DNA from 2 places in the Cobetia sp. 3AK genome. Region 2 is predicted to be linked to the other one. Evidence: riboswitches for the same ligand, from Rfam matches in the RefSeq annotation. Region 2 holds a riboswitch; the other holds the start of a gene.
The links. Region 2 has a riboswitch for thiamine pyrophosphate ahead of tenA (thiaminase II). Riboswitches for the same ligand answer to the same signal wherever they lie in the genome.
Positions count from the first base shown of each region.

Region 1: another riboswitch for thiamine pyrophosphate. It lies ahead of QD228_RS14535 (ABC transporter ATP-binding protein); the one in region 2 lies ahead of tenA (thiaminase II).

Region 1 is NZ_JARWKR010000011.1:16,932-27,157, forward strand. Features, by position in the region: gene QD228_RS14515 (DEAD/DEAH box helicase) at 1-43, shown strand, start outside; gene QD228_RS14520 (GGDEF domain-containing protein) at 118-1,248, opposite strand; gene QD228_RS14525 (potassium/proton antiporter) at 1,447-3,156, opposite strand; gene QD228_RS14530 (hypothetical protein) at 3,278-4,237, opposite strand; TPP riboswitch at 4,363-4,476, shown strand; gene QD228_RS14535 (ABC transporter ATP-binding protein) at 4,538-5,290, shown strand; gene QD228_RS14540 (ABC transporter permease) at 5,287-6,054, shown strand; gene QD228_RS14545 (ABC transporter substrate-binding protein) at 6,120-7,307, shown strand; gene QD228_RS14550 (MFS transporter) at 7,424-8,674, opposite strand; gene QD228_RS14555 (alpha/beta fold hydrolase) at 8,716-9,552, opposite strand; gene QD228_RS14560 (LysR substrate-binding domain-containing protein) at 9,701-10,226, opposite strand, start outside.
Region 2 is NZ_JARWKR010000002.1:311,153-321,378, forward strand. Features, by position in the region: gene QD228_RS03795 (DUF4190 domain-containing protein) at 1-281, opposite strand, end outside; gene QD228_RS03800 (GNAT family N-acetyltransferase) at 383-1,672, shown strand; gene QD228_RS03805 (nuclease-related domain-containing protein) at 1,857-3,194, shown strand; gene QD228_RS03810 (phasin family protein) at 3,477-3,845, shown strand; gene QD228_RS03815 (peptidylprolyl isomerase) at 4,046-4,324, shown strand; gene thiC (phosphomethylpyrimidine synthase ThiC) at 4,455-6,464, opposite strand; TPP riboswitch at 6,592-6,732, opposite strand; gene tenA (thiaminase II) at 6,923-7,582, opposite strand; TPP riboswitch at 7,726-7,864, opposite strand; gene QD228_RS03830 (TIGR04282 family arsenosugar biosynthesis glycosyltransferase) at 8,017-8,709, opposite strand; gene QD228_RS03835 (TIGR04283 family arsenosugar biosynthesis glycosyltransferase) at 8,753-9,562, opposite strand; gene QD228_RS03840 (sugar dehydrogenase) at 9,705-10,226, opposite strand, start outside.

The DNA of each region.
Region 1 (10,226 bases), on a different contig from region 2:
CAAGCCGGCCCGCGCTCGCCGCCGACCTGCCGGCAAGCGCTGAGCCATTCGCGCACCGTACGCGACACCGCGACAGTGGAACCTCCTCCACTGTCGCTCTCACTGCTGATCACCGCCTCACGACCTGCTGCCGTGAGATTCGCTGCTGCGCGATACCGGCCCCAGCTGGTTGTCGCTGACGAAACGATTGCAGCCTTCGCGCTTGGCGCGAAACAGGTTGACGTCCGCCTTGGCGATCAGGCTTTCCAGATCCTTGTCCCCGGACTGGCGTTGGGCGACGCCGATCGAGAGACTGACATCGAGACTGTTGATGCCGTCATTGATGACGAAGGGCAATGCCGAGGCCCCCTTGCACAGACGCTCCGCCACCTGGTCGGCGCGCTCACCATGCAGCCGCGGACTCAGCAGCACGAACTCCTCCCCGCCATAGCGACCGATCAGATCCTCTCCGCGCAGGATACTGCGCATGCGCTTCACCAGCTCCTTGAGCACCTGGTCGCCCGCCGCGCGTCCCCAGGTCTCGTTGATCAGCCCCAGGTGGTCGACATCCACCATCATCACGCTGATGGGCTGTGTTCCCATCAACATCTCACGCCCCTTGTCGATCAGTTCCGCGCGACTCAGCGCCCCGGTCAACTCATCGAACCGCTCGCGTGACTCGAAACGCTGGCGCAAGCGATCCGCCGACCACCCCATCTGTACCAGCACGAGGGTGAAGAACACGGTCAGAACGCAGAGATTGATCAGTCGGAACGCGAATGCCCACCCGGGCGGCAGCGGATTGGCCACCCCCTGGAACATCAGCACGACATAGGCCAGCAGCGGCATGCTCAGGCAGATGAGACACAGCAGCAGACGTCGCGTGAAGGGCATGCGAATGCAGTAGATGCACAGCAGCGCACCGAAATAGAAATAATCGAAACCGGGGGCTGGACCGAAATAGCCCAGGGACAGACTTATCTGGGCACAGGTACCCAATGCCAGCAGGTTGGCGGCCAGTACCTCTCGGCGCGCGCGATGCAGCTGTAGACAGACAAGGTCCACCACCAGCATGCCCAGATCCAGCGCCAGAATGCCCATCTCTCCCAGCCAGAGCATCAGACCGGCATACAGCAGGTGACTCGCTATCGCGAGCACATACACCACATTGAAGGTGGCGTGGAAGGTCTTCTCGTCCTCGGTGAGGCCTGGTGGGAAATCCTCGAATCGCAACAGCCAGCGCGCAAGGTGTGGATGTGGACTGCCCATGAGACTATCTCCTTGGCTGCTGACCACCATTCGTGGCCAGCCAGACCAGGCGGGTAAAGGCCTGACGAGCCAAGGGTACGTCATCCCTCAGTCGAAAGGTGATCAGCACATTACACGCAATGCATAAACCCGCCACCAAGCGCCGAGCCAGCCTGGCGTCACGACAGGCAGAACCGGGTCACGACGGAAAGATCCGCGTCAATGCAGGCGCAGCCCCACCTTGGTGATGCGATTGCCCTCGACCTCATTCACCACCCAGTGAATGCCATGCCAGTCGACATCATCCCCGACCACCGGCACCCCGCCGACTCTGCGGGTGATGAACTCGGCGATGGTCAGGTGCTGCTCGCCCTGAGAGAGCGTCAGTCCGTAGACATCGGCGATATCCTGCATGTTGGCATCCCCTTCCAGGGTGAAGGTGCCGAAGAAGGCGCGCTGTTCATGCTGCAGACTCTCGCCATTGAACATGCGATTGAGGCTTGGCACATCACAGGAGCGCCCGACGACGCACAGCACGTCCTTCTGATGCAGACAGGTGCTGCCCTTGGGATGGATCAGCACCTTGTTGCGGAACAGTGCCCCGACCTTGGCCCCGGAGGGGAAGCGCAGCATGCGCAATGCCACGCCTTCCAGCGCCGTGTTGTCGACCCGGTAGACCAGCATCTCGTAATCGTTGACGGGCATGATGCCCAGCAGATTGCGGCGGCTGGGCTGTGCGCCCGGCGGCACCACCACCCTGAGCTTGCGCGCCATGGGAGCCAGCGACGAGCCCTGCACCAGCAGCGAGATGATCACCACGAAGAAGGCGACATTGAAGTAGACGCCGGCATTCTCGACCCCGGTGATCACCGGGAAGATCGCCAGCACGATCGGCACCGCCCCCCTCAACCCGACCCAGCTGATGAACCACAGCTCTCGCCAGCGGAAGCGGAAGAAAGGCTTGAGACACAGGATCACGGCCAGGGGGCGCACGAACAGGATCAGCGCCACGCTCAGAATGGCGGCTGGCAGCGCGAACTGCAGCATCGTGGAGGGTGAGACCAGCAGACCCAGCATCAGGAACAGCACGATCTGGGACAGGTGGGCCAGTCCGTCATGCACCGGCAGGATGTGTTCGAGGTGGCGCCCCGGATGATTGCCGATCATCAGGCCACACAGATAGATGGCCAGGAAGCCACTGCCACCGAGCTCATTGGTCGTCGCGAACAGGCTCAGGCCCAGCGCCAGCGCCAGCAGGGAATAGAGGCCGGGCGCCAGATCCAGATAGCGCATCAGACGGGCGATCAACCAGCCACCGGCGATCCCCATGCCCGCGCCGACCCCGAACTGCAGCGCGAAGCTCATGAGTCCGGCGGCGACCCCCGTCAGCTGTCCGGTCAGTATCTCGGCCAGAGTGATGGTGAGGAAGATGGCCATCGGGTCGTTGGTACCGGACTCGATCTCCAGCGTCGCCCCGACCCGCTCGTTGAGGTGCACCCCCTGCCCGCCCAGCAGCGAGAAGACCGCCGCGGCGTCGGTAGAGCCGACGATGGCCCCGACCAGCAGGCCTTCGATCAGGGTGAGGTCAAACAGCCACATGGCCAGCAGCCCCACCAGCCCGCTGGTCATGAAGACCCCGACGGTCGCCAGCACCAATGCCGGCTTGAGACCCGCGCGGAAGGTCGAGAGACGGGTGCGCAGACCGCCATCGAGCAGAATGAGTGCCAACGCCAGATTGCCGATCAGGTACGCGGTAGAGGCATCATCGAACTGGATGCCGAGCACGCCATCCTCCCCCGCCAGCATGCCGAGTCCCAGGAACAGCAACAGCAGGGGCATGCCGAGACGAGCCGAGACCCGACTTGCCAGCACGCTCAAGGCGATGAGCATGCCCGCCAGCAAGAAGTAATAGTTCAGATTCTCTACCACGTGTGCTCCCCCGCCATTCCCGGCACCAAGTCTCGAATCACGTCTGCGACGGCCCAGAGACAGTATTCCATGTCAGCGACGAGGCTGCAGAGAAATTTCTCAAATATTCATGGACTTGCGATCAACATGTCAGGCTTCTCGGCGACACCCAGGCCGGGGCTGCCGCCAGCTCGGCGTAGCGGGTCGGACCGAAGGCTTCCATCGCCCACAACAGGGCTCGGCACAGCTCACGCTGACCGTCGATATCGACCATGCGCCCATGACGCGAATAACCGGCGAGGAAGGCCTCACGCTGACTCGGCGTCTCCAGCAACAACTCGATCAGTGCCCAGTCGAACTCGATCGGAGCCCACACCAGTGCCTCCCAGTCGCTCCATACCCAGCCGGTGGCGGCGCACAGATATTGGTCCGCGCGCAGGTCCGGCAGACTCCAGACGGCGCGAGCGGGATGCGAGAAGGTACGTGATGGCAGGTCCCCCAGCTCATGGGACAGGGGATGGCGCGCGAGAAAACGCGTCACGCGGGCATTCCAATGCAGCAACGGCATGGGCTGGGCAAGGGGCTGACCAAAGCCGGACACGGTGTCCTGATGCAGCCGCCCGACCTGATCTCCCAACAACTCACAGAAGGTGTCACTGAGATCACTGGGCTGACCGCTGGACCACGGCAGATGCCAGACGGGCGCGCCATCGAGACGTCCCAGATAGGTCAGCGGCAGCGGAGGGATGGGCAAACGCGCCGGCAACGCGCCCGCCAGCCGTGTCAGGGCCTCAGGTTGCGCCCAGCGATCGGCGCCGAAGACACCGCGCATCGCTCGCCAGAAGGGGTCGTGATCCGGGCCGGTCCGCGCCAGCTTGATCAGGCCGGGGGTGCCGCCACGCTGCCGCCACAACCAATTGGCACTATCCGGCCAGGCAAGTGCCAGCGGCTCCAGCGCATGCCCCAGATAGGTGGAAAGACGGCGAGTCAGCGCATCCTCCGGCCAGCCACTGGGCACGGATGTCGCGTCTGGCATCACGGGTCGCTGCGGTGGCACGGGATAACCGCTGGAGCAGGTCGAGAGATCCGGGGTATCAGGCATGTTGATCTCCTTGAGGCTGCGATACCTCGATAGCATACCCAACACCGGGCCATGCAGCATAGCCACACGACAGCCACCCCGACGATGGCAGGGATGCAACCGGCGGGCAGGTGACGGTACACTGTCGGCCTGGATGGGGGTGCCCGAAAGTGGGCTGAGAGCCGATGCGTCACGTCGCATGGCAACCCCTGGAACCTGATCCGGTTGATACCGGCGGAGGGAATTCCGGTCACCTGCCCAAGCGTCAGGCGCCCTGCGTGCTTCCTCCCCTCGGCATGCCGCCTGACCACGGATGACACTGTGTCGCTGGGACTCTCCCTCAACAACGCCCGCATCGATTACGCCAGCCATACGCTGTTTCGTGATCTGTCGGCGCGTCTGGATGCCGGAAGCTGGACGGCCCTGCTGGGCCGCTCGGGCTGCGGCAAGAGCTCACTGCTGCGCCTGCTGGCCGGCCTCGAGATGCCCGACCATCACACGCTGGAACTCACCACCGATGATGGCAAGCCACTGGCGGGTCGCGTCGCCTGGATGGCGCAGCAGGACCTGCTGCTGCCCTGGCGCCGGGTGCTGGACAACCTGTGTCTGGGAGATGACCTCCATCGTCGCCCTCGCGATACCGAGCGGGCCCGCGAACTGCTGGCAGCGGTGGGTCTGGAGGGGCGCGAGCAGGCCTGGCCAGACGCCCTCTCCGGCGGCCAACGCCAACGCGTCGCATTGGCGCGAACGCTCTACCAGCAGGCTCCGGTGGTGATGATGGATGAGCCCTTCTCCGCAGTGGACGCCATCACGCGACTCGAACTGCATGATCTCGCCAGCCGGCTGCTGGACGGACGCACCGTGCTGATGGTCACGCATGACCCGCTCGAGGCGTTGCGCCTGGCCGACCAACTGCTGGTGCTGCGTCCGGGCCGCGACAGCCAGCAGGGGGCAGTGCTCGACCGCTTGCCGGGGCTCTCGCCGCCTCGCCCGGTGCCGCTGGACCTGCCCGCCCTGCAGCAGGCCCAGTCCGAATTGATCACACGCCTGCGCGACGGCGAGGAGACGCCATGAAACGCCTGCATGCCCTGCGTCATCTCGCCATCAGCGCCGCCGTCCTGCTGGGACTCTGGCAACTGGTGATCATCACCACGGCCGTGCCGCCCTACATCCTGCCAGCGCCACTGGCAGTCGCGGAGGTGCTGGTCCGTCAGGCTCCGATGCTGGCACACCACGCCGGCATCACCTTCGCCGAGATTCTTGGCGGGCTGGTACTGGGGGTCCTTCTCGGACTGAGCACCGCGCTGGCACTGGCGTTCATCCCCCGTCTGCGGCGCACCCTGCTGCCATTGCTGCTGATCAGCCAGGTGATCCCGCTGTTCGCGATCGCTCCACTGCTGGTGCTGTGGCTGGGCTATGACATGCTCTCCAAGGTCGTGATGGCCACGCTGATCATCTATTTCCCCGTGGCCTCCACCGGCTACGACGGCCTGCGACAGACCCCTCAGGGCTGGCTGGATCTCGCCCACACCCTGGGCGCCAGCCCGTGGCGACTGCTGCTGCATGTCCAACTGCCCGCCGCGCTGCCGGCATTGGCTTCCGGCGTGCGCATGGCAGCGACAGCCGCTCCCATCGGGGCCGTCATCGGTGAGTGGGCCGGCGCAAGTCAGGGCCTCGGCTATCTGATGCTCAATGCCAATGCCCGGATGGAAATCGACCTGATGTTCGCCGCTCTGCTGGTGCTGGTCGCCTTTTCGCTGCTGCTGTATTTCACGCTGGATGCCCTGCTGCGTCGCCTGATGCCCTGGCATCGGGATCGCCTGACCCGTTTGAACTGAGCGCTTCCGGCTGTCAGGCGATGCCCTGACGGCCTCACATTCTCGACACCACAAGGAATACCGCCATGCCATTCTCGCCATCGGCGATCCGCCGTTCCGGCAAGCTGTCCTGCCTCTTCGCGACGCTGCTGACAACCCTCAGCCTGAGCACCTTCGCCCTGTCAGCCGAGACTGGCGCCAGCGCCGAGCCCCAGGCCCCGACCGCCAGCGATAGTGCAGCGGCAGCGGTCACCAAGACCGGGCAGGACGGTGCCACCCTCGAGCCATACGCTTCTGCCAAGCAGACTGCCGAGACCGAGCAACAGACCCGCCCCGCCGCTGGCGATGTGCAGGACCCGCAAGCGGCCGCCACCGATGCCAAGCCCCTCACGCACCTCAAGGTCATGCTCGACTGGTACACCAATCCCGGCCACGGGCCGCTGGTGCTGGCTCAGGAACTGGGCCTGTTCAAGCAACATGGTCTGGACGTCGAGCTGATCGCTCCGGCAGACCCCAGCGTCCCCCCCAAGCTTGCCGCGGCGGAGCGTGTCGACATCGCCATCAGCTATCAGCCCCAGCTGCACCTGCAGGTGGATCAAGGGCTGCCGCTGGTGCGCATCGGCACGCTGGTGGCCACCCCGCTCAACGTGGTGGTGGTACGGGCTGACAGTGACATCCAGTCGATGGCCGACCTCAAGGGCAAGCGTGTCGGCTATTCCGTCGGTGGCGTGGAGGAAGTCCTGCTGTCCACCATGCTCCAGAACAGCGGCCTGACACTGGATGACATCACCCTGACCAACGTCAACTTCTCGCTGACGCCGTCACTGCTGACCCGCAAGGTCGACGCCGTCACCGGGGCATTCCGCAACTTCGAACTCGCCCAGATGGCACAGGAAGGCGTCAAGGGCCGCGCCTTCTACATCGAGGAAGAAGGCGTGCCGACGTATGACGAACTGATCTTCGTCGCCAACAGCGACAGCTATTCTCACAAGCACGAGCAGTACGCCGCCTTCCTGTCCGCCGTCGGTGAAGCCACCGCCTGGATGATCAACCACCCTGACAAGGGCTGGAAGCTGTTCCGCGAGTCCGACCCGGCACTCGATACCGCGCTCAACAAGAAAGCCTGGTATGCCACCTTGCCGCGCTTCGCCCTGCGTCCGGCCGCACTGGATGCCGGCCGCTACCGTGACTTCGAGAACTTCCTGTACGAGCGCGGCATGATCAAGCAGCGCCAGTCACTCGACCACCTGGCCATCGACGTCAACGCGCCCTGAATAGACGGACGATGACAGACACGACGACGCCCTGCCGGTTTCCCGACAGGGCGTCGTTTGCTTTCTGCCAGATGACGCGAGGATGCCCCCGCCCCTTGCCTCCCGAGACCTTCCTGTCAGCGCCTGCCATCCACCGGACTGCCGGCAGACGCCCGCCTGGCCAGACGCCGCGCCAACCACGCCATCAGCACAGGCTGGATCACCAGCGCGACCACCAGCACCGCCACGAGCAGTGGCATGCCCTCAAGGGCACCACCCGGCGAGCTGACCAGCAGCGCCGCCCCGAGATAACTGCCCGCGGCAGAACTCAGATGCTGAACGGCACTCTGGGTGCTGGTGAAGGCGGCCCGCTCGTGCTCGGCAGGAATGAAGCTGTTGAGCGTGTTCTGTGCCACCCGCCGCGCCGAGGAGAACAGCATGTAGGCACCGAACCCCACCCACACCAGCGACGGCCCCGGCGAATGAAGCAGGAAGGCCCAGCCCACCAACGCCGTCAGCAGACAGGTGATGGTGCCGGGCCAGACACTGCCGAAGCGATCACACAGCCGCCCGGTCAGCTGCATGCCCACCAGCGACAGTCCGCCTCCGATCATGTAGAGCCCGCCGAGATCCTCGCGAGGCAGATCGAGATTGAACAGCAGATAGCTGGAGAGATTGGGAATCACCAGGAAGTTGCTGAACATCGCGGTGGCGATCAGCGCCAGCCCGAGCCGGTGATTCGGCTGCGCGAGAATGGTGGCGATGGAGGTACCGGCGCGACTGCGAGGATTGTCCAGATGCCCCCGGATCGGCGGCAGCACCCAGGCCAGCAACCCGCAGACCAGCAACGCCAGCAGCGCGACGGCCCGGAATGGCGCCTGCCAGCCAAAGCCTTCGGACAACCACAGCGCGAAGGGCAGCCCCAGCACCGAGGCCACCGAGAAGGCCCCCATCACCATCCCCATGGCGCGTCCACGCCGGATTCCCGGCACGACATCGATCACGATGGCCAGTGCCGTGGCCGCCGCCGGCCCACCGAACAGCCCGCCCAGCATGCGCGCGGCCAGCAGCGTCTCGAATCCGGTGGCGAAGCTCGCGATCAGATGACACAGCGCGGCACCGAACAGAAAGCCCAGCACGGCCCAGCGACGATCGAAACGATCCGCATGCCGCGTCCACAGCAAGGTACCCACCGCCGCCGCCAGCGGATAGCTGCCGACGATGTAGCCCAGGTGGTCCAGCGGAATGTCCAGCGACTGCGCGAAATCCGGCCCCAATGCCATCACCATGGTGAAGCCCATGATGACGGCGAACTGCAGCAGCGTGACCAGCGCGATCACCAGACGCTCGTGACGCGTCACCGGTATCGTGCCGTCTTCGTCAGGCACGCGAGGCGCCGCCAACGGCGCAGGCGTATGACGTGAGCCGCTCAAGCGCGTGCGACGCGTTCAAGAAACGTCTCGACGGCTTGCTGGAACTCGCTCGCTCGCTCGGCATGCAGCCAGTGGCCGGCATCCAGCGAGGCATCTTCCAGGCGCGGGAAGCGCTCGCGCATTGCCTGGAGCCCTTCGGCTTGCACGTAATTGGAACGTTCGCCCCACAGCAGCAGGGCCGGCAGTTCCACCTCGCCGTGTGCCTGAGGCGCCTCGACGATCTGGGGGTAACCCGCCGCGATGTGATCGAGCCCGACTCGCCAGCCCATGCTGCCGTCCTCATCGCGCACCAGGTTGGTGGCGAGGAACTGACGGATAGCCGGCGTTTCCACATGGCGTGCCATCACGTTGTCAGCGTCCTTGCGCGAGGCAGGACGCGCCTCACGCACGGCCTCGAAGGCCGCGAATATCTCATCGTGCCCGTGTCCGTAGGCGATGGGCGCGATATCCGCCACCACGAGACTGCGCAGTCGTTCAGGTGCCTGCAGTGCGACCTGCATGGCCACCTTGCCCCCCATGGAGTGCCCCATGAGATCACAGGTGGGGATATCGAGCTGATCGAGCAGAGCGATCACGTCAGCGGCCTGCTCCGGGTAGCTCATGCCCGCCACATGCGGGCTGCGACCATGATTGCGCAGATCCACCGCGATGACGCGACGCGACTGCGACCAGAACTTGATATGCGAGCGCCAGTTGTCCGCGCTCCCGAACAGACCATGCAGAATCACCAGCGGCGTCGCATCCTGCTCACCCGCCTCATTGCCCTGTGCGGCTTCACGGGCATCACTCTCGTTGTAGAAAAGCTCGACCGTCGTGCTTGTCGCAGTGCTCATCATCATCTCCATGGACGCTAGACAGACCCTCAGACGCTCCCGACCCTCACGCATCGCCCGCGATGGCACGCGCCAGTGCGAAGCGGCAACCTCGTGGCCGAGTGTCAGAAAACGCTCATGTTAGCAGACTATCAAGCCGCCGCGCGGCTCACCGCGGACTGGCTTCCAGATAGACCTTGACCGCCTGCCACAGGGGGCTTCGATAGCGCTCCGGATGCCAGAGCATGGAAAAATGCCGCTTGAGGTTGAGCTGGGGCGTCTCCAGCACGACCAGCTCCCCGCGGGACAGCTCCGCATCCACAGACAGGCGTGAAAGGCAGCCCAGCCCGAGACCGGCAAACACAGCCTGCTTGATGGCCTCATGCTGACCCAGCTCCATGCGCACCTTGAGGCGCTCGATTCGCCCGTGCAGTGCACGTTCGAAGACCGCCCGCGTGCCCGACCCTCCCTCGCGCAGAATCCAGTCGGCATTGGCCAGATCCTCGTCATCGAGTGCCGTTGCACGTATCGCCAGCGGGTGGGACGGCGGCGCCACCACCACCAGTTCATCCTCGCGCCAGGTCTGGCTCATCAGGCGTGGCGCGTGACAATCCCCTTCGATCAGCCCCAGCTCGGCATCGTAGTTGAGCACCGCCTCCACCACCTGATGGGTATTGCGCAGGCGCAGGTTGAGC
Region 2 (10,226 bases):
GCGATGAGCAGGTAGCCCAGTATGAGGCCGGCCAGCGCCCAGCTATCGCCGGCATCACCGCGCTGGCGGATCTGTCGGCGGGCGAGATGACCGCAGACGATGCCACCCAATGCCGCGGGTGCCAGCAGACAGCCCAGCACGCTCAGGGCAAAGGAGGCCAGTGCCATGGCATTGGTCTCGGCGCGGGTTTCCTGCGCAGAGGGAGTGGTGGGACGCTCGGTAGCCGTCGCCGTATCGCGCGTGGGCTCAGGCTTGTCGGCGGGAGGCGATGTATCAGTCATGGCAGTCTCATTGTCTTGCATCATGGCGACACACTAGCATGTCCTGGGGCAGGCGGCATATCGGCCGGGCGGCAGAGTGGGTATCTTCAGAGGAGAGCAGGGTGAGCGAGCACCGGGAAGCAGGGCATCAGGAGAGTGATGCGTCGCGAAGGCAGATCGGGACTGAGACCACTGACAGACGTGGCGCGAACTGGCAGCTGGACGTGCTCTCGTCGATCAGCGCTGTCACGCCCGCAGAATGGGATGCGCTGGCGGGAAAAGAGTATCCCTTTCTGCAACATGCCTATCTTCGTGCACTGGAAGACAGCGGCGCGGCCTGCGCGTCTACGGGCTGGTACCCGGCGCACTTGCTGGTGCGTGACGAGTCAGGACGGCTTGTCGCCGGCTTGCTGCGCTATCTCAAGCTGCATTCGCGGGGCGAGTATGTCTTTGATCAGCAATGGGCCGAGGCGCTGGAGCAGGCCGGTGGGCGTTATTATCCCAAGCAGCTGTCGGCAGTTCCCTTCACGCCGAGCGCTGGTCCGCGGCTGGTCCTGGCCTCATCGGAGACGGGAGGCCCTTCCCGCCGAGCGTTGCTTGCCTGGTTGTGGCCCAGGCTTCAGGCCGGCGTGGCACCCGCCGTCGACGCAGGCGGGCCCTTGCGACGCTTTGAGCACAGTGGCTTTCATCTGTTGTTCGCGGATCTTGACGAGTGCCGCGACTGGCAAGCCGTCAGTCCGCAGCTGATGCTGCGTGGTGGCATGCAGTATCACTGGCAGTCGCGAGGTGAGCGAGACTTCGATGAGTGGCTGGGCAGTCTGCGCTCCAAGCGACGCAAGGAGATCCGCCGCGAGCGCCGCAAGGTGCTCGAGCAGGGCATCACCCTCGCGCGTCTCAGCGCTGAAGCCATCGGTGAGAGCGATCTCGAAGCTTTCCATCGCTGTTACTGCATGACCTATCTGGAGCGCGGACAACGGCCCTACCTGACACTGGCGTTCTTTCAGCGCCTCAGGCACAGCATGCCCGAGCAGCTGCTGCTGGTGCAGGCGCGTGATGAACATGGCGATCCTGTGGCGGCTGCGTTGTGCCTTGTCGGTGCCGATTGCCTCTATGGGCGCTGGTGGGGCAGTGAAGTGCAGGCGGACTGCCTGCATTTCGAGGTCTGCTATTACCAGGGGCTGGAGTTCTGCCTTGAGCGGGGACTGACGCGCTTTGATCCGGGCACACAGGGTGAGCACAAGATCAGCCGCGGCTTCTCGGCCTATGACACCTGGTCATTGCACTGGCTGGTACATCCCGGACTGCAGTCAGCCGTGGCTGACGCGCTTGAGGAGGAAGCGCGCTGGTTGAGCGGGGCGCGACGCCAGGTGGAGGCGATGCTGCCCTATCATCAGCAGCCTGATCTATCCTGAAGGTCTGTCCTGAAGCGCTATTCTTAAGGTCTGTCCTGAAGCGCTCTCCTCAAGATCTGCCCTGTACCCGTTTCTCCCCTGCTTGTTCCCCCTGGCTGGATGCCCTGACAGGTAGCAGGTGGCAGAGATGGCACTGCGATGACTACACTGAAAACATCTTAATGTTCTAAATTTAGAGGCTCCCATGCTGCTCAAGGATTGTGACTCCAGGGAGTATGACGTTCTGGTACTTGAGGTATTGGCGCAGAATGCCACCTTGAGCACCCAGGAGCGCCAGCAGGTTCTGAGGATGCTGCGAGGCGTTCGAGCGCATCAGGAGCGTCGTCGTTCGCTCGCCCGATTCCTGAACACCCTGTTCGAGTCGCGCGACGACTGGGTCGTGCTGCATGACCTGCGCCTGGAAGGGGATGATGGCGTGATCGAGCTGGATCACGTGTTGATCAATCGCCTCATGCAATTCTGGGTACTGGATGCGTCCTGCTTTGATCTCCCGCTGACGATCTCGCCATTTGGCGAGCTGAGCGCGCACCAGGGCCCCTCTGTCGAGCAAGGCGCTTCCGTCGGGCAGGGCTCATTGGAAGATATCGGGGAGGTCGTTCAGAGCGGTGATGAGTTGCGGTTGACGCCATCACCGCTGCTGGCACTCAAGGAACAGCAGCAGTGCTTTCGCCGCTGGCTGGAGAGCTCAGGTCTCCTGCCTTCCAGACTCGGGATGGTGCTGCAGCCACAATTGACGCATCGGTTGGTCATTGCCGCCGAGGAACAGGTCAGCCGGCCTCCCGAAGATATTCTGGACAGTCGAGCGCTGGTGGACCTGCGCGGGTTGTCCGAAGAATGCCTCAATCTGGGGAGCGGGGCGGCCTCCGTCGCCCGCATGCGTGATTTCACCCACCGGATCGACCCGCGTCGTCTGAGGCGTCTCGGTCGTGCCATCCTGGCGCAGCATGGCCCATCACGGGTCGACTGGGCGTCGCGACTCGGCTTGTCAGAACATGCCTCCGTGGCCATCCATCCCGATGAGCAGACGGCCTACGCCTGGGTGCCACCCCAGGACCCATCCGCTTCCCCCTCGGTGGCCCCCGTGCGTGATGACGCCATCCCTTCTTCAAGCGGGGATGACGCTCCTCAGGTCACGCCTCGTGAGGAGGGGCCAACACCTTCCGAGACTCGCCGGGCCACTCCTCCAAAGGCCACCTCATCCTCTTTCCAGACACTGATGTCCGGCATGACGCAGACCATGCCCTCGTCCACGTGCCACGGCTTGCAGGCTCAGGACTGGCAGCCTTCAGTTTCTGACGTGAGGCTGCAGGGCGTGTCCTCCGCTGGCGCGAAAGCCTCTGACGTGTCGCACGGCCATCGTGGCATGGCGTCTGGCCATGATGAGATGCAATACCTGCAGCCACGTTGTGATGAGTGTCGTCGCTGGTTGTCCAAGGCCAGTGTGGCGTTATGTCGTCGCGAGGGTCAGCGCGAATTGCTGGGTGACAGGATGTTGTGCCAGCGATGTCGTGCGAGCGACTGAAATCTTCATGTCATTCAGGGGCTTGGCGTCTCTGGGCAAGAGGGCAGTCAGCCTGGAAGCAGACTCGCAGGGCAAGGTGGTTGATCAATATTGCGCTCCTGATGTTGCAGTGCAGCAAGAGGTGGCTTATGCTGCACTGCAGCGAGGATGGAACCTGTCGAGAATGCTGGCTTGCAGTGAGATCTCGACCTCATGGCTCACAAGCTTGGTTCAGTCCTGGTAGCCAACGGAGCAAAGCTCCGCTTCATTTTCCGTGTGATGCCAAACCCTGGAGGGTGCCCCATGTTCAACACCAATCTTGAGAAGACCACTCAGCAGTTCGACGACATGTTCTTCGCTCCGCTGCGTGCTTTCAGCGCCCTGAGCCTCGATTACAGCGAGAAGCTGGTCAGCGCCCAGATGGATCTGACCAAGTCCTACGTTGACACCTCCATGGCGCAGGCGCGTTCCATGCTCGAGATCAAGGACAGCGAAGGCCTGAAGAACTTCGTCAAGGAACAGCAGGAGACGGTCAAGTCTCTGGGCGAGAAGCTTCAGAACGACACCCAGAAGGTGGTCGAGCTGAACCAGGAATACGCCAAGAAAGGTCAGGAACTGGCAGAGAACAATGCCAAGTCCGCCTCCGAGGCCATGCAGAAAGTCGCCAAGTAAGCGGCTGCTGCTGACGCTCTCAGGCGAGCGTCTACAACGCCCATCCGGTCTTCCGGGTGGGCGTTCGCGCGTCTGAGGCATCGCTGGGGAGGTGGGGAGGCGCGCGACGCTAGCGGCGAGCGTCGCCTTGGGCCACAATGTGCTGCCACGCCGCCGGTGATTGCCGGCGGCATTTATTCGATCAGTGACAGGTGATAGACATGGCACAGGCCACAGCGCGTCATATTCTCGTTTCCAGCGAAGAACAGTGTGCAGCTCTCAAGACCGAAATCGAGAACGGCCGCGATTTCGCTGATGCCGCTCGCGAGCACTCCTCCTGCCCGTCCGGTCGCAGTGGCGGTGACCTGGGCGCCTTCGGCCCGGGCATGATGGTCAAGGAATTCGACGAAGTCGTGTTCAGCGCACCGATCAACACCGTGCAGGGCCCGGTGAAGACCCAGTTCGGTTATCACCTGCTGGAAGTCACCAGCCGCACGTGATCTCTGGATCACGCTCATGACACGTCATGAGCGGTTGGCAGCAGGCCATTGAAAACGCCCCGACCAGTGATGGTCGGGGCGTTTTTCGTGCGGCTCAGCACGTCAGCCTTTCGTGCGCCAATCCCTCTACCTATACCTCCTGATAGAGCTGGCTGCCTTCGCGCTTGAACTTGTCAGCCTGCTCCTGCATGCCGGCCATCACGCTGTCGGCGTCACCGGTCAGGCCGTGTTCGTTGGCGTAGTCGCGGACTTCCTGGGTGATCTTCATCGAGCAGAACTTCGGCCCGCACATGGAGCAGAAGTGGGCGACCTTGGCCGAATCCTTGGGCAGCGTCTCGTCGTGGAAGCTGCGCGCGGTGTCCGGGTCAAGGCCCAGATTGAACTGGTCTTCCCAGCGGAACTCGAAGCGTGCCTTGGAGAGTGCATTGTCACGACGTTGCGCGCCCGGATGCCCCTTGGCCAGGTCCGCGGCATGCGCGGCGATCTTGTAGGTGATGATGCCAGTCTTGACGTCGTCCTTGTTGGGCAGGCCCAGGTGCTCCTTGGGGGTCACGTAGCAGAGCATGGCGCAGCCGAACCAGCCGATCATCGCGGCACCGATACCGGAGGTGATGTGGTCGTAGCCCGGGGCGATGTCGGTGGTCAGCGGACCGAGGGTATAGAAGGGCGCCTCGTCGCACTCGCTGAGCTGCTTGTCCATGTTCTCCTTGATCAGGTGCATCGGCACGTGACCCGGACCTTCGATCATGACCTGGACATCGTGCTGCCAGGCGATCTTCGTCAGCTCGCCGAGCGTCTCGAGCTCGCCGAACTGGGCGGCGTCATTGGCATCGGCCACCGAGCCCGGGCGCAGGCCATCGCCCAGTGACAGGCTGATGTCGTAGGCCTTGCAGATCTCGCAGATGTCCTCGAAGTGGCGATAGAGGAAGCTTTCCTCGTGATGTGCCAGACACCACTTGGCCATGATCGAGCCACCGCGCGAGACGATGCCGGTCACGCGGCTGGCGGTCAGCGGCACATAGCGCAGCAGGACGCCGGCGTGGATGGTGAAGTAGTCGACGCCTTGCTCGGCCTGCTCGATCAGCGTGTCGCGGAAGATCTCCCAATCAAGATTCTCCGCCACGCCATCGACCTTCTCCAGCGCCTGATAGATCGGCACCGTGCCGATGGGTACGGGAGAGTTGCGCAGAATCCATTCACGGGTCTCGTGGATGTTGGCGCCGGTCGAGAGATCCATCACGGTGTCGGAGCCCCAGCGGATCGCCCAGGTCATCTTGTCGACCTCTTCCTCGATGGAGGAGGTGACCGCCGAGTTGCCCAGGTTGCCGTTGACCTTCACCAGGAAGTTGCGGCCGATGATCATCGGCTCGCTTTCCGGGTGATTGATGTTGGCGGGAATGATGGCGCGGCCACGCGCGACTTCCTCACGCACGAATTCGGCGGTGATCTCGTCGGGCAGGTTGGCGCCGAAGCTGTGACCCGGGTGCTGGTGGCCCAGAATGCTCTCGACGGAGTCGCTGCCCTGATATTCCTCACGCAGCGCGATACGACGCTGATTCTCACGAATCGCGATGTACTCCATCTCCGGCGTGATGATGCCCTGGCGCGCATAGTGCAGCTGGGTGACATTCTTGCCCGGCAGGGCACGACGCGGGCGGTGGTCCAGCTCGAAACGCAGGGACGACAGGCGCAGGTCGGCCTGGCGCACGCGACCATATTCGCTGCTCAGCTGATTGAGCTGTTCGGTATCGCCGCGTTCCTCGATCCACTTCTCGCGCAGCGGTGCCAGCCCGCGACGAATGTCGATCTCGACCGCTGGGTCGGTGTAGGGGCCGGAGGTGTCGTAGACGACGATCGGAGGATTCTCTTCCAGGCCGCTGGAGGTCTGGGTCGGCGAGCAGCCGATCTCGCGCATGGGCACGCGGATGTCCGGGCGGGAGCCTTCGATATAGATCTTGCGCGAGCCGCTCAGCGGCGCGATGGCGGCGGCGTCGACGCGGGCTTCGCTGGCGAGATGGCGACTGCCATCCTTGCGACCGGGACGTGCGCGCGCCTTCGGCGCAGCCTCAGGCTGGGGGGCGAGCGACGGTTCGGCGGCGTTGGTGGCTTGCGGATCTTGAGTCGTGGGGGTAGTGCTCATGCAGGTCTCCTCAAAGGGCGACGTCACGGCTGACGTCATCATGGGAAGACCGTGCGCAGGGAGAGGATGGCCATCGCCGATTCCGCACCAGTGCAATGGTTCGGGGGCGAGGCGGCCGCGGGCAGCGGCTGACCATCAGCTTGATTCCTACGCCGGTCCTAACCGGTTCAGGTTCCACGGGACCCCTTGCTGGCAGCCTCGCCCATTTGGCGGCGAGGTGATGCATGCAGGATCTCAGCCGGTTCCACCGGCACCCCGTCAAGCGTGCTCAGAGTTCAATGCGGGCATGACCTGTGCTGAGCGTTGTGCTGGCCCAGGTCATCGTGCTCGCATTCAGGCTCTGATGGCCTGTGGTGTGTCTGGATGATTGGCGAGAGGACCACGTCCCCAGGCCGATGAAAATCGGTGTGTCTTCCGTTCGCGCAGGCGCGGCCTGTCAGGCGACGGCCTGCCACGGATCAGTCGCGATCAAGCCCCATCTGCCAGAAGTCGATCTCGAGACGCGTCGCATCGCGGAAGACATCCACCAGTTCGCCCAGTCGGCGCTCCGAGACCTCCGAGAGCCGAGCGTCCAGCCATTCACGTTCGGCGTCCACCGCTTCCTTGAAGTCATCGCTGGAGTACATCGCGATCCAGTCCGCGTACGGATTGTCCTCGATCTCGGTGGTGTCCTGATCCAGCAGCCACTCGGCGATCTCGCCGTAGCCGATCAGGCAGGGCGCGAGCGCCACGTGCAGATCGAGCAGGTCGCCGCGCTGGCCGCAATCCAGTACGTAACGGGTATAGGCCAGGGTGGCGCGGGATTCCGGCAGCTCACTCAGGTCATCCTCGCTGATGCCCCACTCGCTGCAGTAGCCGATATGCAGATCGAGCTCGGTATTGAGGATGGTGTCGAGACTGGCCGTGGCCTGACGCAGCTCCGCGAGGGTGCGGCTCTTGTAGGCGGCCAGCGCCCAGGCGCGCGCGAAGTGGATCAGGAACAGGTAGTCCTGCTGCAGGTAATGGCGGAAGGACTCCTCTGGCAGACGACCTTCCCCGAGCTGGCGAACGAAGTCATGCTCGAGATAGTCGCGCCATTCCTCGGCGCAGGCACTGGTCAGGTCTGAAAAGCTGGGCATCGACGCATCCCTCGGTGAGCGTGCTGCCAATCCGTGATGGAGTGGCAAAGGTCTGGCTCGAGCGTGGTCAGGTCCGGCAATCTGCAGGGAAAAAGCGGGGGGAGGTGCGGCGTTCACCTGGAAGAGGTGAAGATGATGTGCGGCAACACTTCGCGCTTGATCCCTACGCCGGTACTAACCGGATCAGGTTCGGCGGGATCGTCATACACGCACCTCGATGCAAGGCCTCGAACAGTGCGAATGACATCTCAGCCGGTCTTACCGGCACCCCGTCAAGCTGTGACTCAGACGTCACGATATCTCGAGTGTAACAGTCCTGCGGTGCAGGAAAAGCCTCTGCCGCCCTAAAACCCATGCGACTTTGGGAGGCCTTCTGCGATGCGGAAAGGGCCTCCTGCGATGCCGAAAGGGCTTCCTGCAATGCGGGAAGCGTGTCATGCAGGCTGACAGGAGGAGAGGTTCGCCATCAGGGCTGGGAAGTGTCGCCTCAGGCGCACCAGATCGTGAGGCTCATCGACATCCCAGCTGACAGGCAGGCAACCGACGCTTCTGCCTGCCTGAGCCAGCAGTGCAAGAGTCTCCCGGCTCACGTCGGCATGGCTCCAGTGATCCAGCTGGAAGGCCGCCGGGCAGGCTGCTTTCAGGCCAATCAATCCGTATCCCCCGTCTTCGCTGGGCTGCAGCACCGCCTCATGGTCATGCAGGCACCGCGCCGCCTCGCGCAGACGTTGACTGTCCAATGCGGGCAGGTCAGAGCCCATCAGCAGCACGGGGCCTGCGGGCAGGTGGCGCAGCATGGCCTGATGCATGCGCTCCCCAAGCCCACCCTGTGGCTGTGCCTCGAGCGTGATCCGCCTGCCATGTGCCGCCATGCTCTCTGCACGCCACTGATCCTCAAGTTCCGTCAGCAGGGCTGCCTGCTCAGGTTGCTGCCGGGCGTGCTCGGGGGAGGGAGTCAGCATCACGACCACCTTGCCGAGGCGTGAGGCGCAGGCCTGCTGAACGATTCTGCGCAGCATGCGCGAGTAGAGGCGTGCCGCCCCCTCGGGACCGAGGGCAGGGATCAGCCGCGTCTTGCATTGTCCGGCCAGTGGCAGGCGGCCGAAGATGATGAGCGTCGGGCGCATGTCATACGCGGCCGTGTCGGTTTCCCTGTCAGCAAGCGAGGCTTCAGGCATGAGGCAAGCCACGCTGTTCACACGCCTGAGCGGCGGCACCATATCCATAGAGGCGCGCCAGACGGACAGGAGATACGCCACCCCAGGCTGCCAAGCGCAGCCCCCACATCTTGAGGATGGTGCGACAGACGCCATGGGTTTCCCAGCGTCTTCCACTGGTGGTGACTCTGGCGGAGAGGTTCAGCGGCGAGGTCAGTCGCTTGAGCCTGACGCTCAGCTGGATGTCCTCCATCAGGGGCATGACGGGAAAGCCCTCGATGGCCTCGAAGGTGGAGCGTCGTACGAACTGGGTCTGATCACCCGTGCTGATGCTGGTCAGGCGTGAGCGCAGATTCATCAGCGTGGCGATCACGGGCAGCAGCGGAGAATCTCCTTCGATGTCGACATCGAAGCGACCCCAGTCGCACTCGCGATGCTCGACGAGGGTCTCTGACAGTACCGAGAGGACATGTGCCGGCAGGCGCGTGTCGGCATGCAGGAACAGCAGCCATTGGCCACGAGCCTGAGAGGCACCGGCGTTCATCTGCGTTGCCCGGCCCGGATCACTGCTCAGGCAGCGATCGCACAGCGGCGTTGCCAGCTCGCGGGTAGTATCCGTGGAGCCGCCATCGACCACGATGACCTCGCAATCCCCGCTCGCGCGCATTGGGCTCAAGGCGATCAAGGCCGGGACGATACCGGATGCCTCATTGTGGACTGGCATGATGATGCTCAGCCACGGGGGGCGCGTCAGGGCGCTGCCCGAACGGACAGCCCCGGGGGAAGGGCTGGCAACTGGCGAGAAGATGGAGGGCTTTGTCATGGCGCAGGCTCCGGCGATGGCGTCGTCCTGAGAGCATACGCATGTGATCACCCAATGGATGCAGAGCGTCGAGACGTTCGCTCAACGCTTGAGCGAAGAATCAACGCGTGAGCCGCCGTGTCGGGTCAGAGGCGGCTGGAGGTCACTGAGAGAAGGTGATCCGATAGAGTCCTGAGGCTCCGGTATCGCTGGTCAGGTAGAGGCTGCCATCCTTGCCGAATGCTACATCCAGTGGGCGTATCCAGCGCTCGCCGCTGGCGGCATCCTGCAGGCCGGTCAGTACCGGCACTAGGTGTGCTTCAGTGTCTGGCGTCGCCAGCTTGAGGCCCAGCAGGCGAGGCTCACGACGACTGGCGGGGTCTCCCCACGCCTTGCCGGACGGTGCCGTGCCCCAGCTGCCGTGGACTGCCACCACGACATCCATGTCAGCAGCCAATGGATGCCCAGGCGGTACCACCGCGATCCCCATCGGCGCACTGCGAGCGGGGATCTCGGCCAGTGGCGGTGCAATCTCGTCACGCTCGCGCGGTGAATCGCTCGTGATGCAATCATCTGCCTGCCAGCGGCCATCGATCCACTGATACCAGGGCATGCCATGGAAGCTGCCTTCGCGGGCAGCGACCACCAGCTCGCGAGGATGCTTGTAGCCCCAGTGGTCCGGTCC